One region of the Pseudarthrobacter sulfonivorans genome, then DNA from elsewhere that is predicted to be linked to it. Evidence: riboswitches for the same ligand, from Rfam matches in the RefSeq annotation. Region 1 holds a riboswitch; each other region holds the start of a gene.
The links. A riboswitch is a leader RNA that binds a small molecule or an ion and turns the genes downstream of it on or off. The one in region 1 is predicted to bind thiamine pyrophosphate.
Positions count from the first base shown of each region.

Region 2: it holds a riboswitch for thiamine pyrophosphate, as region 1 does, so the genes downstream of both, AU252_RS20020 (bifunctional hydroxymethylpyrimidine kinase/phosphomethylpyrimidine kinase) here and thiC (phosphomethylpyrimidine synthase ThiC) in region 1, are expected to answer to the same signal.
Region 3: it holds a riboswitch for thiamine pyrophosphate, as region 1 does, so the genes downstream of both, thiO (glycine oxidase ThiO) here and thiC (phosphomethylpyrimidine synthase ThiC) in region 1, are expected to answer to the same signal.
Region 4: it holds a riboswitch for thiamine pyrophosphate, as region 1 does, so the genes downstream of both, AU252_RS11710 (ECF transporter S component) here and thiC (phosphomethylpyrimidine synthase ThiC) in region 1, are expected to answer to the same signal.

Region 1 covers NZ_CP013747.1:4,271,073-4,274,868, reverse strand. Annotated here, with positions in the region: gene AU252_RS19395 (RNA-binding protein) at 1-111, opposite strand, end outside; gene rpsP (30S ribosomal protein S16) at 113-529, opposite strand; gene AU252_RS19385 (hypothetical protein) at 742-1,179, opposite strand; gene AU252_RS19380 (VOC family protein) at 1,293-2,168, opposite strand; TPP riboswitch at 2,324-2,431, shown strand; gene thiC (phosphomethylpyrimidine synthase ThiC) at 2,426-3,796, shown strand, end outside.
Region 2 covers NZ_CP013747.1:4,392,192-4,395,987, reverse strand. Annotated here, with positions in the region: gene AU252_RS20020 (bifunctional hydroxymethylpyrimidine kinase/phosphomethylpyrimidine kinase) at 1-1,519, opposite strand, end outside; TPP riboswitch at 1,502-1,599, opposite strand; gene AU252_RS20015 (Rne/Rng family ribonuclease) at 1,702-3,796, opposite strand, start outside.
Region 3 covers NZ_CP013747.1:3,931,025-3,934,820, forward strand. Annotated here, with positions in the region: gene AU252_RS17855 (RNB domain-containing ribonuclease) at 1-456, opposite strand, end outside; gene thiE (thiamine phosphate synthase) at 521-1,297, opposite strand; TPP riboswitch at 1,325-1,445, shown strand; gene thiO (glycine oxidase ThiO) at 1,436-2,779, shown strand; gene thiS (sulfur carrier protein ThiS) at 2,776-3,012, shown strand; gene AU252_RS17875 (thiazole synthase) at 3,017-3,796, shown strand, end outside.
Region 4 covers NZ_CP013747.1:2,624,973-2,628,768, reverse strand. Annotated here, with positions in the region: gene AU252_RS11715 (ABC transporter ATP-binding protein) at 1-1,027, opposite strand, end outside; gene AU252_RS11710 (ECF transporter S component) at 1,027-1,677, opposite strand; TPP riboswitch at 1,743-1,884, opposite strand; gene AU252_RS11705 (heme-degrading domain-containing protein) at 1,941-2,483, shown strand; gene AU252_RS11700 (DUF4235 domain-containing protein) at 2,525-2,788, shown strand; gene mnhG (monovalent cation/H(+) antiporter subunit G) at 2,816-3,238, opposite strand; gene AU252_RS11690 (monovalent cation/H+ antiporter complex subunit F) at 3,228-3,506, opposite strand; gene AU252_RS11685 (Na+/H+ antiporter subunit E) at 3,503-3,796, opposite strand, start outside.

The DNA of each region.
Region 1 (3,796 bases):
AACACGAACCTCGAGGGTGTCCCCACGGCGGTTGTTCTTCGAGCTGACCTTGACATCTTCCGGCGAATCAACGATTCCCCGGACGAGGTGTTCGAGCGCTTCTGCCAGCAATCTACTCAGCCTCGGTGGTCTCTGCCTCGGCCGGGGCCTCGGCTGCGTCAGACTGCTTCGACTTCTTGGTGATGGCTTCCGGGATGATCACGGAACCCTTTTCCGGGGCAACAAAGGCAGCCTTCGGAGCTTTGGTCTTCAGGGTGCCTTCCTGGCCCGGCAGGCCCTTGAACTTCTGCCAATCACCGGTGATCTTCAGGATCGCGGCAACCTGCTCGGACGGCTGTGCGCCGACGCCGAGCCAGTACTGGGCACGGTCCGTGTCCACCTCGATGTATGAGGGCTCTTCGGTGGGGTGGTACTTGCCGATCTCTTCGATGGCACGGCCGTCACGCTTGGAGCGTGCGTCCATGACGACGATGCGGTAGTACGGTGCGCGCATCTTGCCAAAGCGCTTAAGGCGAATCTTTACGGCCACTTTTGTGGTCACTCCTGTTTCAGAAAAGGGGTGAACCGACGTTCTGCACCCGTGGGGCGGGCCATACTTGAGGGTTCGAAGGACAGGATCCGGACGCGGAGAGAGGGGCCACGCAGATCGAGTACCTGTTTATTGTGCCAGATCAGCGTCCGGATTTCGACTTGACACGTCGGGGTGGGGCAGCCGGGCGGACCCGGCGGGCCACGGCCGGCCTACGACGACCAGACATACACGCCGGTGCGTGCGGCGTCATCGACGGAGTTGGCAAGCTCAGCGAACTGCTGGACATACGTCCGGGCCTCGGCTGCGCCGAACGGCATGTCATCCTGGGCGGCCCACTTTTCAGCGACGTCGTCCAGGACATTGCCTTCGCCTTCAGTCTCGTAGCTGAGCAGGTCGGCGAGCGCACGCACCATGGCCCGCGGGACCCCGAGGAGGGAATCACTGGCCACGTCAACCATGGCCAGTTCGTAGTCCGCGCCACCGGCGTGCACCGCAACGCCGGCAAGATCGCCAAGCTGCTCGATTTCGAAATCGCTGATTCCGGGAATCCGCAGGGCCTGGCCCGCCGGGGAGCCGCCCGCATCCAGGACGTCCGCCCGCTTCAGTGCGGCATTGTGAGTGGAAACAAAAATTTCAGTGAAGCCCATGGGAACAGCCCTCATTCCGTCGACGGTGCGGCCTGGAAGGGCAGCAGCAAGTGCCGCCCCGGCCGTTCAGAATCAGCCTAGTACAAGGCCGGCCGCACATTTGGCATCCGCACTCAGCGGACGGCGACACGGATATTGTTGCGCCACGGGTCCTCGAAGCGAAGCTCGGCGCCCGTGTGGTGCGAGGCCACACCGGCGACCTTCAGGCGGTCGGCGAGCGCTCCGACGTCGTCCCCGGAAGGGACCTCGATGAGCACTTCGCCGAGGCCCAGGGTGTTCTTGCGGGGACCGGCTCCGCGGCTGTTCCAGACGTTCATGGCCATGTGGTGGTGATACCGGCCCGCAGAGACAAACAGCGCCTGCCCGTGCCAGCCGGCGGTCTTTTCGAAGCCCAGCGTGCCCACGTAGAAATCGTGCGCTGACTGGACGTCGCCCACCTGGAGGTGGACGTGGCCCACGCCGGCTTCGCTGGCCCGCTGGCCGGCCACGGATTCCTGGGTCAGGTGCTGCTCGAGGTAGCGCTGCGGCGGCAGTGCCAGGCTGTCCATCACTACATCCTTCCCGTTCCAGGACCAGTTTTCGCGGGGCCTGTCCCAGTACAGTTCGATGCCGTTGCCTTCCGGGTCATTGAAGTAGAAGGCCTCGCTGACGAGGTGGTCGGCGCTGCCGGTGAAGGATCGGGGTTCGTACTGGGCGGCGGTGGCTACTGTGGCGGCCAGCGAAGCCCGGTCGTCAAACAGCAGTGCGGTGTGGAACAGCCCGGCCTCTCCCCTGCCCGGCAGATGCAAGGACGGAGCGGCCGCGAGATGGACCAGCGGGCGTTGAAGGCGGCCAAGATAGACGCCGCCGTCCTGTTCCGCGACGACCTCCAGGCCGAGCGCACGCTGGTAGTAGTCGGTCATCAGCTTCATGTCGCCCACCTTGAGCATCACCGTGCCCATGGAGAGGTCGGCAGGAAGGAGATCCCGGCTGGTGGCTTCTGCAGTCATTTGAACACTCCCGGTCCGTTGGCCTTCGGATGGAAGGCGGCTATGGCTCCAATTTACTTGAAGCTTCAATTTAATTCAAGTGGCGGAGCAGACAGATTGCGACCGCGTACCCGTGATTGCTGTCACCAGGCCACGCTCGGACTGTGGTAGCTTCAACTTGACCACACGGGAGCCCTTGCAGGGGCTGAGATCGGGCTGACGCAGCCTGCGACCGTTGAACCTGTCCGGGTAATGCCGGCGAAGGAAGTGAGTATTCATTGAATACACAAGAAACACAGCTGATCCCTGCCAAAAATGAAGCCGACGTGGATCAAACGCTCCAGCCTGAAACCCAGTCACTGAAGTCCCACTCGCTGGCGTTTGTCACCGATGAGGCCACCGGGATCCGGGTTCCCGTGACCGAGATCGCCCTCGAACCGTCGCCAAACGGCGCGCCGAACGGGCCTTTCCGGACCTACCGCACGGCGGGACCGGGCAGCGATCCGGTGGTGGGCCTCAACCCGTTCCGCTCAGAGTGGATCGCCGCCCGCGGAGACACCGAGCCCTACAGCGGCCGGGAGCGGAACCTGCTCGACGACGGCAAGTCGGCCGTGCGCCGCGGCGCAGCCTCTGCGGAGTGGAAGGGCGCGCAGCCGGTGCCCCGCCGCGCCGTCGGCGGCCGGACCGTCACCCAGATGCACTACGCGCGGCAGGGTGTCATCACCCCCGAGATGCAGTTCATCGCCCTCCGTGAGAATTGCGACGTGGAACTGGTCCGCAGCGAGGTGGCGGCTGGCCGGGCCATCATCCCCAACAACATCAACCACCCGGAATCCGAACCGATGATTATCGGCAAGGCCTTCCTGGTGAAGATCAATGCCAACATCGGCAACTCGGCCGTGACCAGCTCCATCGCCGAGGAAGTGGACAAACTCCAGTGGGCCACGCAGTGGGGCGCAGACACGGTGATGGACCTGTCCACCGGCGATGACATCCACACCACCCGGGAATGGCTCATCCGCAACTCTCCCGTGCCCATCGGGACGGTGCCCATCTACCAGGCGCTGGAGAAGGTCAACGGCGAGGCCAACGCCCTGACGTGGGAGATCTACCGGGACACGGTCATTGAGCAGTGCGAGCAGGGCGTGGACTACATGACCATCCACGCCGGCGTGCTGCTGCGTTACGTGCCGCTGACGGCCAACCGCGTCACCGGCATCGTCTCCCGGGGCGGCGCGATCATGGCCGGCTGGTGCCTGGCCCACCACCAGGAGAACTTCCTGTACACGCACTTCGACGAGTTGTGCGGGATCTTCGCCAAGTACGACGTCGCGTTCTCCCTGGGCGACGGACTGCGCCCGGGAGCGACGGCGGACGCCAACGACGCCGCCCAGTTCGCCGAGCTGGACACGCTGGCCGAACTGACCCAGCGGGCGTGGGAATTCGATGTGCAGGTCATGGTGGAAGGTCCCGGGCACGTCCCGTTCCATCTGGTGCGGGAGAATGTGGAACGCCAGCAGGAACTCTGCAAGGGCGCCCCGTTCTACACCCTGGGGCCGCTGGTTACTGATATTGCCCCGGGCTATGACCACATCACGTCCGCCATCGGCGCCACGGAAATCGCCCGGTACGGCACGGCGATGCTTTGT
Region 2 (3,796 bases), 120 kb from region 1:
GTTCATCCGCGGAAGCACTCCGGCCGGCGTCGTCAGCCAAGGCGATGGCGTCGCGCGTGGCCTGGGCGAAATCCTCGTCAGCATAGGCCCGCAGCCAGTCGGCATAAGGATGTGCTGCCGGTGCACCCGCAGCCAGGAACTCCGCGTGGAGGGTCTGTCCCACTTCGGCATACAACCAGAAGCACGGCAGTACCGCCGCCACGAGGACCGCGTAGCTGCCGGAGGCCGAGGCCGCCAGCAGGTGGTCCACGTAGGACTTGGTGACAGGTCCCAGGACAGAGTCCACTGTCCTGGTGCTTAGCCACGTGCGGTGCAGTTCGGACTCGACCTCAAGGCATTGCTGGGCCGACTTTGCCCAGAACAGCTGGGCGGCTTCCGTGGGCGCCAGCGCGCTGGCCCGGGCGAGGACCCGCGAATAGCCGTTGAGGTAGATGGCGTCCTGGGCGAGGTAATAGGCGAACTGTTCCTCAGCCAACGTGCCGGCCGCCAGGTCTCGGATGAAATCCAGCCCGTAGATGGCTGCAAGATCCGGCTCCGACGCCCGGCGCAGCGTCTCTGCGAACTCGCCGGCTGCCGGAACCTGTTGCATGTGGTGGAAGTGGTTGATGGGGCCGTTGCCCTCGCCCACCTCAAGTTGGTCAGAGGCCTGCAGCGCGCCCACCAGCCAGGGCTTCACCTGCCGTAATGCGGCTTCCCAGTCCCCCAGCCGGGCCTGAGCCGTGGCCATGGCCGACGACAGCGAGCAGCCGGTGCCGTGGCTGTTGCGCGTGGGGATCCTGTCCCCGCTCACTTCCACCACCTCCTGGGCGAGCAGCCCGGCAGCGTTGACCAGGGCATCCGGGCACGCACCGCCGTCGAGATGGCCGCCCTTGACCAGGACGGTGGCACCGGTCGCGGCGGACAACCGCTGCCCCTGCCCGAGCGCGTCGTGCCATTCCCTCGCCTGCGGCTCCCCCACCAGGATGGCCAGTTCGGCCAGGTTGGGGGTGATCAGGTCCGCGAGCGGGAGCAGCTCCCGCAGGGCCGCCTCGGCAGACTCCTGCAGCAGCCGGTCGCCGCTCGTGGCCACCATGACCGGATCAAGAACGACGACGGCGGGACGCACCTTTTCCAGCCAGTCGCGGACCACGCCTATCACCGCAGCGTCGCCCAGCATGCCGATCTTGACCGCGTCGATGGTGATGTCATCGCTGATGGCATCGAGCTGCTGGCCCAGGAAGGACGCAGGCGGGACGTGAACCGCCTGGACCCCCTGGGTGTTTTGGACCGTCAGCGCGGTGATGGCCGCCATGCCGTAGCCGCCAAGGGCTGCAATGCTTTTGAGGTCGGCCTGGACGCCCGCGCCCCCTGAAGGGTCCGATCCGGCAATGGACAGCACCCGCGGAACGTCACGCAGCACCCGGACCGCAGAAGAGCGGGCTGGTGCGGGCCGGACCTCAGCCCGGGTTGCTGGGGTTTCCGGCAGAGCCGCCGCGGGTGTTGCAGGAGGAAGGACAGAAGTTGAAGCCAAAGGAGACATCCCTTCGCCGGTGCTAACCGGACAGGTTCAACGGGTGTGGATCTCAGCCGGCTCTCTGCGCGGCACCCCGTGTCAGTCACCAGCCTAGCGTTCCTCGCGACTTAACGCCGGACGCCCGGACGCAGCCTGTGATTCACAGGCTGCGTCCGGGCGCCGTTGTATTGGCTTGCCCTACTGCTTGGTCAGAGCTCCGAGGCCGGAACTCCTACGCCCAGGATGATGGGCGCGTTGGCGGCAACCGGTTTGTCGGCCACAGGAGCCTTGACAGGCTCCGGCGCCTTGGCGGCGTGGGTGTGCCCAGCGGCAGCCGCCGGAGCAGCTTCGTGATGCTCCACGGACGTGGCGTTGGCTGCGCCCTGGGCACGGCTGGCACTCCGGTTCCGCCGGGGACGGCGGGCGCGGGGCTCCTCGGTGTGGTCGGAGTAATCCTTCTCCGCCACAGCTGGCTGCTGCTGGCGGGCAGGTTCTGCCGGCTGGGTTTCAGTTGCCTGGACTGCCGACGGCTTGCTTTCCGCTACAGGTGCCGGCTCGCCAAGGTGCGCGAAGGCCTCCGCGAGGCGATCAAGTGTCAGGGCAGGTGAGTGCGGCTGGTCATCGTGGTGCGCCACGAACGGAAGCACAACCTGCTCGCCGCCGAATGTCAGCACTGCGGCCGGACGGCCGTTGGAGTCCGTTTCGGACCGCTCAGCCGGAGCCGGCACCGCAGCCGCAGGCTGCCGGCCCGCGGCAGCTGATGCGTGAGCCACTTCGTCGTCGTGCAGGTGCGCAGCGTGGGCTGCGGCCGCAATGTTCGCAAGCGCTGCCCGCGTGGCCTCCGCCTTGGCATGTCGCTCGGCATCACTGGCTTCCGGGTGGACCGTGTGGATCTGCACCGGAGCTGCCGGTGCCGTTTCCAGCGGCTGGCCGCCCCGTCCGCGGCGGCGTTTCCGGTCAGTGCGGCCACCCGGCTGGCTGTCCGGGCGCTGGCTGTCAGTGCGCACGCTATCGGTGCGCTGGGTTTCCGGGCGGCTGTCCACACGCTGCACGTGGTGCTCCGCGGCTACGGTGTTGGCGCGGCGGTGTTCCACGGGGTCGTCGTGGGTGACGATCCCGCGGCCTGCACAGGTTTCGCACTGCTCGCCGAAGACTTCCAGGAGCCCGGTGCCCATGCGCTTGCGCGTCATCTGCACGAGGCCCAGCGAGGTCACTTCGGCCACTTGGTGCTTGGTCCGGTCGCGGCCCAGGCATTCCACCATGCGGCGGAGGACCAGGTCGCGGTTGGATTCGAGGACCATGTCGATGAAGTCGATGACGATGATGCCGCCGATGTCGCGGAGCCGGAGCTGCCGGACCACTTCTTCAGCTGCCTCGAGGTTGTTCTTGGTGACGGTTTCCTCGAGGTTGCCGCCGCTGCCGGTGAATTTGCCGGTGTTGACGTCCACCACGGTCATGGCTTCGGTGCGGTCGATGACCAGCGAGCCGCCCGAAGGCAGGAAGACCTTGCGTTCCAGGGCCTTGTGGATCTGCTCATCGATCCGCCACGCAGCGAAGATGTCCTGGTCCTTGGTCCACTTTTCCAGGCGGCCCACGAGGTCCGGGGCAACGTAGGTGACGTAGGCCTCGATGGTGTCCCAGGCCTCTTCACCGGAGACGATCAGCTTGGAGAAGTCCTCGTTGAACACATCACGGACCACCTTGATGGTGAGGTCAGGTTCGCCGTAGAGCAGCTCCGGCGCGAGGATCTTGGTGGACGTGGACTGGCTTTCGATGCCCTCCCACTGGGCCCGCAGCCGGTTGATGTCGTGTGTGAGCTCCTCTTCCGAGGCGCCTTCGGCAGCGGTGCGGACGATGACGCCGGCGTGCTCCGGGAGGCGGTCCTTGAGGATGCGCTTGAGGCGGTTGCGCTCGACGTCGGGCAGTTTGCGGGAGATGCCGGTCATGGAGCCGCCGGGCACGTAGACCAGGTAGCGGCCGGGCAGCGAGATCTGGCTGGTCAGGCGTGCACCCTTGTGGCCCACGGGATCCTTGGTGACCTGGACCAGGACGGTGTCGCCGGACTTGAGCGCGTTTTCGATCCGGCGCTGCTTGCCTTCGAGGTTAACGGCCTCCCAGTTCACTTCACCGGCGTACAGGACGGCGTTGCGGCCGCGTCCGATGTCAACGAACGCCGCTTCCATGGACGGCAGGACGTTCTGCACCTTGCCGAGGTAGACGTTGCCGATCAGGGAGTCCTGCTGGGTCTTGGAGACAAAGTGCTCGGCCAGGACGCCGTCTTCGAGGACGCCGATCTGGATTCTG
Region 3 (3,796 bases), 340 kb from region 1:
GTCCAGCCCGAACTCCCAGACATAGGCGGAACACAGCTGGCCGGCCAGAAGGCTGCCTGCCCCTTCGCTAATGACTTCCGGGTGCAGCGGGATACGGCCGTCAGGGGCGTAGAACGTCTGGCCGCGGCGCCGGGTCTCTGCGTCCAGTCCGCCGCCGGGGCGGACAAAGGACGGCACGTCAGCGATGGCGTATAGCACCCTGTAGCCAGTGCCCGCACGCTCGATGAACAGCGCCTGGTCCAGATCAGTGGACGACGCCGGATCGATAGTGAGGAAAGCCACTTCCGTCAGGTCAGCACCCGGCAACTCGTGTGCGGCCACCGCCGCTTCCGCGTCCCGGACCGCCTCCGCCGGGTAGGGTCCCGGCAGTTCCAGCTCGGTCCGCAGGGCGCTCAGCGCCGCCGCGAGGTCGTTCGTCTGCTCGTGGACATTGGGGGCCAACCTATGATGTGACACGAAAATCAGGTTAGCTCGATTTCCACGGATCGTGCACGCCCGCCGCCCGCCACGCGGGGGATTGTCAGGATGCGCCGGCGTCCAGGGCCGCCAGGAGTGCCGCGGCCGCCGCTGCGGGGTCCGCGGCTTCGGTGATGGCACGCACCACAACAATCCTGCCGGCGCCGGCCTCCACCACCTGCTCCACGTTGCCGAGATCGATGCCTCCGATGGCAAACCAGGGCAGCGTGGCCTGGGTGCCACCGGCAGCGCGGACGGCTTCGGCCGCGTACCGCACCAGGTCAAGGCCGACGGCGGCCCGGCCCGGTTTCGTCGGAGTGGCCCAGACCGGTCCTACGCAGAAGTAGTCCAGGCCGCCTTGGTCAGTCAGCCCACCGGACAGCCGGATGGCGCCTTCGATCTGCTCGGCGGTGTGCGTGGAAAGGCCGATCGCGGCTGGTGCCCCGAGCAGCGTGCGGGCGGAAGCGACAGGCAGATCTTTCTGCCCGATGTGGAAGACGGGGGCGCCGGACAGCAGCGCGATATCGGCACGGTCATTGACTGCCCACAGCTTTCCGTGGCGTTCGGCCGCGGCCCGAAGCACGGCCAGCAGCTCCAGCTCCTCCGCCGCCTCGATCGCCTTGTCCCGGAGCTGGATGATGTCCACGCCGCCGGCAAACGCCGCGTCCACAAACTCGCCAAAGTCCCCGCGGTCCCGTCGCGCGTCGGTGCACAGGTACAGCCTGGCGCTGTGCGGGAGGCCGGTGTTAATGCCGACGGCGGAGTCTGTTCCGGCCAAGGATTCGGGAGCGGGGGAGGGGGCGGAGGGCGTGCCTGCAGCGGCGAAGGATTGCGCGTTCATGGAAACCAGCCTAAGTCCCCTAAACTGGGCGGGTACTGCGGGAGCCCGTTGCAGCCGTCACAAAGCGGCCGGGCTGAGAGGGCGTCAGAGCCGACCGCTTGACCTGATCCGGCTAGTACCGGCGTAGGGAAGGAACATATGCCCCCCGCAATAAGCAGCCCACCTGAGCCTGCACCAGCCAGCCCGGCCACCGCCCTGCACGCCGACGTGGCCGTCATCGGCGGCGGAGTCATCGGCCACGCCATAGCCTGGGAAGTCCGGCGGTCCGGCCGTTCCGTCGTGCTGATCGATGACGCGCCCGGCAACGGCGCCAGCTGGGCAGCCGCCGGCATGTTGGCCCCTGTGAGCGAACTGCATTACCAGGAGGAAGACCTCCTTGAGCTGATGCTGGCATCCTCCGGCCTGTGGCCTGCCTTTGCGGCCGACCTCGCCCTGGCCGGGGCTGGCGATACCGGATATCTGACGACGCCGACCCTCGCCATCGGCGCGGACGCTGCGGACCGCAGGGCGCTGATGGACCTCCGGGCTGTGCAGCAGGCCAGCGGCCTGGTGGTGGAACCCCTGACTGTCCGTGAGGCCAGGACGAGGGAATCCCTGCTTAGCCCGGCCATATCCTGCGCCCTGGACATCCCCGCCGACCACCAGGTGGATCCACGGAAACTCGTGGCGTGCCTCCAGGAAGTCCTGGCCATCCACGGACCGGGAGCAGGAACCGCCGTGGCAGGTGCCCGCGCGGGATTCGCCGTTGACCAACGTGCCGCTGCCCTGCTCTGGGAGGACGGCCGCGTCATCGGCGTGAAGCTCGCCCACGGCGGAACTGTCCAGGCTCGGGAGACCGTCGTGGCCAACGGATTGCAGGCGGCGTCGCTGGATGGCCTGCCGGTTGGACTGCACCTGCCCCTGCGGCCCGTCTACGGTGACATCCTGCGGCTGGCTGTTCCGCGGCACCTGCGCCCGCTCCTCACCTCCACTGTCCGCGGAATGGTCCATGGTGTGCCGGTCTACATCGTTCCCCGGCAGGACGGCACGGTGGTGATCGGCGCTACGCAGCGAGAAGACGCGCTCGCCGGGACGGGCGACGCTGCTGTCTCGGCGGGCGGCGTCTACCAGTTGCTGCGGGACGCCCAGGTCCTGGTGCCGGCCGTCTCGGAGCTTGAACTCCTGGAATGCACAGCGCGGGCAAGGCCTGCGACCCCGGACAACGCCCCTCTCCTCGGCCGCGTACCGGTTTCCGCGCCACGGACGGGGAACACGGCGAACATTGCCGGGCTGATGGTTGCCACCGGATTCTTCCGCCACGGAGTGCTGCTGGCTCCGGCGGCGGCGGCCATCTGCCGGGACCTGCTGGATGGCCGGACGGACCCGCGATGGGGGGCCCTCAGCCCGGCCCGCTTTTCAGGAAAGCACCACGTAGCCGGCATACAGTCCCCAGACAATGACATCCGCACGAAGGACCTCGACCCACAGAAGGAATCAGCATGAACATCACCCTCAACGGCTCGCGCCATTCCGTGGCGGACGACGCCTCCATCACCACCCTCATCAGCCAGATCACTGGACGTCCCCTCGCGGCCAACGGCCAGGCGACAGACGGGCAGAAACTCGGCGTCGCCGTCGCCCATAACTCCGAAGTAGTACCCCGCAGCCAGTGGTTCGTCACGGCGCTCGCCGAAGGTGACGACGTCGAACTGGTCACAGCAGTCCAGGGAGGCTGACACCATGACAGTAACCAGCAACATCAGCACACATAACCGTCCCGAGGCCGCAGACAGGCTGGTCATCGACGGCGTCGAGCTCGGCTCCCGCCTCATCATGGGCACCGGTGGCGCCCCCAGCCTCGACGGGCTGGGGGCAGCCCTCCTGGCGTCCGGAACCGAGCTGACCACAGTGGCCATGCGGCGCTATGCGCCGGCTGAATCGGGATCCCTTTTCCAGCTCCTGGTGGACCACGGGATCCGGATCCTGCCCAACACCGCCGGCTGCTTCACCGCCCGGGACGCGGTCATGACGGCGGAACTCGCCCGCGAAGCGCTGGAAACGGACTGGATCAAGCTGGAAGTCATCGCCGACGAACAGACCCTGCTGCCGGACGCCGTGGAATTGGTGGATGCTACGGAACACCTTGTTAACCGGGGCTTCAAAGTGTTCGCCTACACCAACGATGACCCGGTCCTGGCCCTGCGGCTGGAAAACCTGGGGGCCGCTGCGGTCATGCCGCTCGGAGCACCCATCGGCACCGGCCTGGGGATCCTGAATCCACACAACATCGAACTGATCGTCTCGCGCGCCTCGGTGCCCGTGGTGCTGGACGCCGGCATCGGCACGGCATCCGACGCCGCCCTGGCCATGGAGCTTGGCTGTGATGCCGTGCTGCTGGCCACTGCAGTCACGCGGGCGCAGAACCCTGCACTCATGGGGGAGGCCTTCAAACACGCCGTCATTGCCGGTAGGCTGGCGAAAGCGGCCGGCAGGATTCCGCGCCGCGAGCACGCCCTGGCG
Region 4 (3,796 bases), 1.6 Mb from region 1:
CCGTGATGCCCTGCTGCACCGGTACGGGCGGGATGGTCCGGAGGCCGCGGCGCCGCGGACGCTCGCGGGAGACGGCAAGGTCCTCGGCAGCCAGCAGCAGGTCACCGGAGCCTGCGGACACGCGGCGGCGGGTTGCCGGAACATACCCCGGCACCCAGACGCCCGCGCCGATCAGCATGTCCCGCGCCTCCGCAAGCACCTGGTCCGGCGGCCCGTCCAGCAGGACGGCGGACGTGGCGGCGGAACTTCCAGCGGGACCCGCCGCCGAGCCTGGCTGGAGCACCACAATCCGGTCCACCAGGTCCTTCCAGACGGACACGCGATGTTCCACCACAACGAGGGTGGCGCCGGTTTTGTCCAGGCAGCGGCCCACGGCGTCCCTGACTTCCAGCACGCCGGCGGGATCGAGGTTTGCGGTGGGCTCATCCAGCAGGATCAGCCCCGGCCGCATCGCGAGGATCCCGGCCAGCGCCAGGCGCTGCTTCTGCCCGCCCGAGAGGGCCGACGTCGGGTGGTCCAGCGCGAGCCCGGCGGCACCTGGCCCGCCGTCGGCGTCCAAACCTGACCCGCCGCCGTCGTTCAAACCGCCGCCCCCGGCACTCCGCAGCCCGACGTCGTCGAGCGCTTCATGGACGCGCCGCCAGATCTCGTCCCGCGGAACGGCGAGGTTCTCGGCGCCGAAGGCGACGTCGTCGCCCAGCCGGGAAAGGACCACCTGCGTTTCCGGATCCTGCTGCATCAGGCCCGAGCGGCCGCGCTGCCCGCGGGGCACCAAACCGTCGATCAGCAGCGAACCGGTTTCGTCGGCGTCGTCCCCTTCATCCCCCAGCACCCCTGCGAGCGCGTGCAGCAGCGTTGACTTGCCGGCGCCCGACGGGCCCAGCAGCAGCACCCGCTCGCCGGGAGCGATGTCGAGGTCGAGGCCCTGGACGGCGGGGGCGGAACGTCCCGCATGCCGCCAGCCCCAGCCACGGGCGGACACCGCGGCGGGGCGCACTCCGGATGCACCGGCGTCGGAAGCGGTCATCAGTTGAAGACGGGCTCCGACGCTGCCTTCCGGGACGCGAACGAGCTCAGCACACCGGTTCTGGCCAGGCCGCGGGTGGCGATCCAGGACAAGGCACCTGCAATCACTGCGCCGGAGATGGTGCAGAACACGATGTACGCGAGCTTGTCGCCGGGCTCGTAGGCGATGTTCCAGCCCCACGGCAGGAACGAGTCATTGAGGCCGCAGAACAGGCCCGCCCCGGCACCGGCCAGCAGCGCGGCGATGAGGTTGTACTTCTGGTGCAGGAAGGACTTGAACCGGAAGTTGCCGTACACCAGCAGGAAGAACACCAGCTCGGCGCCCAGGCCCTGCAGGAGGCCGGAGATCAGCACCGTGGCGCCGTACTGCGAGCCCATGATGAGTTCGCCGGTGGCGGCCACCGCTTCGCAGAAGAGCGCCGCGCCGGGTTTGCGGATGATGAGCATGCCCAGCACTGCCGGGATCATCCAGCCGCCGGCGATCAGGCCGGTCAGCGGGGGGTAAACGGCGTTCATGGGGGCGGAGACGATGCCGGCGCCCTGGGACCAGGCCCAGAAGATCACGCCGCCGGTGATGGCGATGAGTGCCGCCACCACGATGTCCACAACGCGCCAGGTATTGCCGGTCTTTTTGATTGCTGCAGTTGTCATTTTGGTCCTCCTGAGGAACAGGAGGGGAAAGTGCCCCGGCGTGCGGCGCTGCCGCCGTTTCCGGACACTTCGAGAACTCGACTCCCTTGCGCCGGTACTAACCGGATCAGGTTCGAGGGTCTGCGGCTGTCCGCACTCTCAGCGCCCACCTGCGGTTCCCTGGCAATGCCAGTGATGTCCGACGGCGGCGCTCCCCTGTCGTAATAAATCTGCCCTGATGGGCGTGCTCCAGTTTACACCGCGGGCGGGGTAGATTGTGGGCCATGACTGCCAACAACCCGACTGTGACTGCGTTCAATCCCGATTCGACGGTGCCCCAGCCGGCGGGGCTGCTGGAGGCCCTGATTGCCCGGGTCGAAGCCGAGATCAACGAGCTGCAGTTTCCGCATTTCAGCAAGGACGACTCCCTCAACCTCGGGCTGCTCCTGGTGGAGCTGGGCAAGAGCCGAAAGCTGCCCATCGCGATCGACATCACCAAGGGTGACCAGGTCCTGTTCCACGTGGCCCTGGACGGCGCCACCCCGGACAACGAGCACTGGGTCCGGGCGAAGCAGCGCACCGCCGCCAGGTATGAGATCCCTTCGTTGCTGGTGGGCCTCCGCGGCAGGCTGCACGGCGGTCGGATCGAGGACCACGGCTGGTTCGACGAGTCCACCTACGCCCCGCACGGCGGCTGCTTCCCGGTCTACGTCGCCGGTGTGGGTGCAGTGGCCACGGTGACGGTCTCGGGCCTGCCCCAGCAGCAGGACCACGATCTGGTGGTGGAAGCCCTGCGGGAGATTCTGGAGTCCATGCAGCCGGGTTAGGCTAAAGGAAGTCCCGGATCCGCTCACAAGGAGTTCAACGAATGAACCTGTTCATCAAGCTGCTCGGCACTGCAATCAGCCTCGGCGCCGGATTCGTCGGCACGAAGGTGGTCAATACCGTGTGGGAAAAGTCCACCGGCCGGAAGCCTCCCACCGGCAAGGACGAAGACACTCCCACCACCCTGCGCTCGGCCCTGACGTTCGCGCTCATTTCGGCCTCGGTCAGCACCATCATCCAGGTGCTCGCCAACCGCGGCACGCAGCGGGCCATCACCCGCTTCGCCAAGTCCCAGGACATCGTCTAACCCTGGCAAGCAGTCCGGCAGTGACGCTCAGTCCCGCCGGCCGCCGTCGGACGCTTCATCCCGGGATGACTCATCCCGGGCCGACTGGGCCGCCTTCTGAACCACGGCTTCGAGTTCATCGGAGCTGAGCAGCTCACGGTGCAGGTGTTTGGTCCGGTAACCGGCGCGGCCCACCATGTGGGCGGAAACCGGCACCGTCAGCAGCTGGAAGATCCAGGCCACCAGCAGCACCGGCCACACCCACCAGGTGCGCAGCTGCAGGCCGATGGCCGCCAGGAGCAGGAACAGCCCCAGCACCTGGGGCTTGGTGGCCGCGTGCATGCGGCTCAGCAGGTCCGGGAAGCGGAGCAGGCCCACGGCGGCGGCGAGCGACATAAGGGCACCCACCACCAGGAACACCGCCGACACAGTATCGATGACGTTGTCAACCACGCTGGCCTCAGGATTCATTGGCTTGCTCCCGCCGGTCGGCCACGTAGCGCGCAACGGTAACCGACCCGATGAAGCCGACCACGGACAGCGCCACCAGCAGCATCAGGTTGTTCAGGTGCCGGTTGACGGCCATGTCGATGCACAGGGCCGCACCGAGGATCGCGAGCAGGACGTCGGAGGCCAGCACCCTGTCCAGCAGCGACGGGCCGCGGGAGATCCTGATGATGGCTCCTGCGGCTGCCAGCGAAAGAATGACTGCCGTGACAGCCAGGACGGTCTGCATCATGCTGCGGCCTCCTGCCGGATTGCTTCGAGTTCTTCGCGGGTGCCCATGATCCTGATCAGGCCCGCTTCGATGGAGCGAACTTCCTTGCGCAGGTTCTCGACCTCTTCCGAGCTGCTGACGTTGAGCGCGTGGAGGTACAGGGTGGACGTTGACCGGTCCACCTCCACCACCAGGGAGCCCGGGATCAGCGAGATCACGTGCCCCACGGCGGTGACCATCAGGTCCTGGTGGCTGCGCAGCGGGACAGCGACGACGGCGCTGATCACCTTCGGTCCGCGGACGGCCGCCAG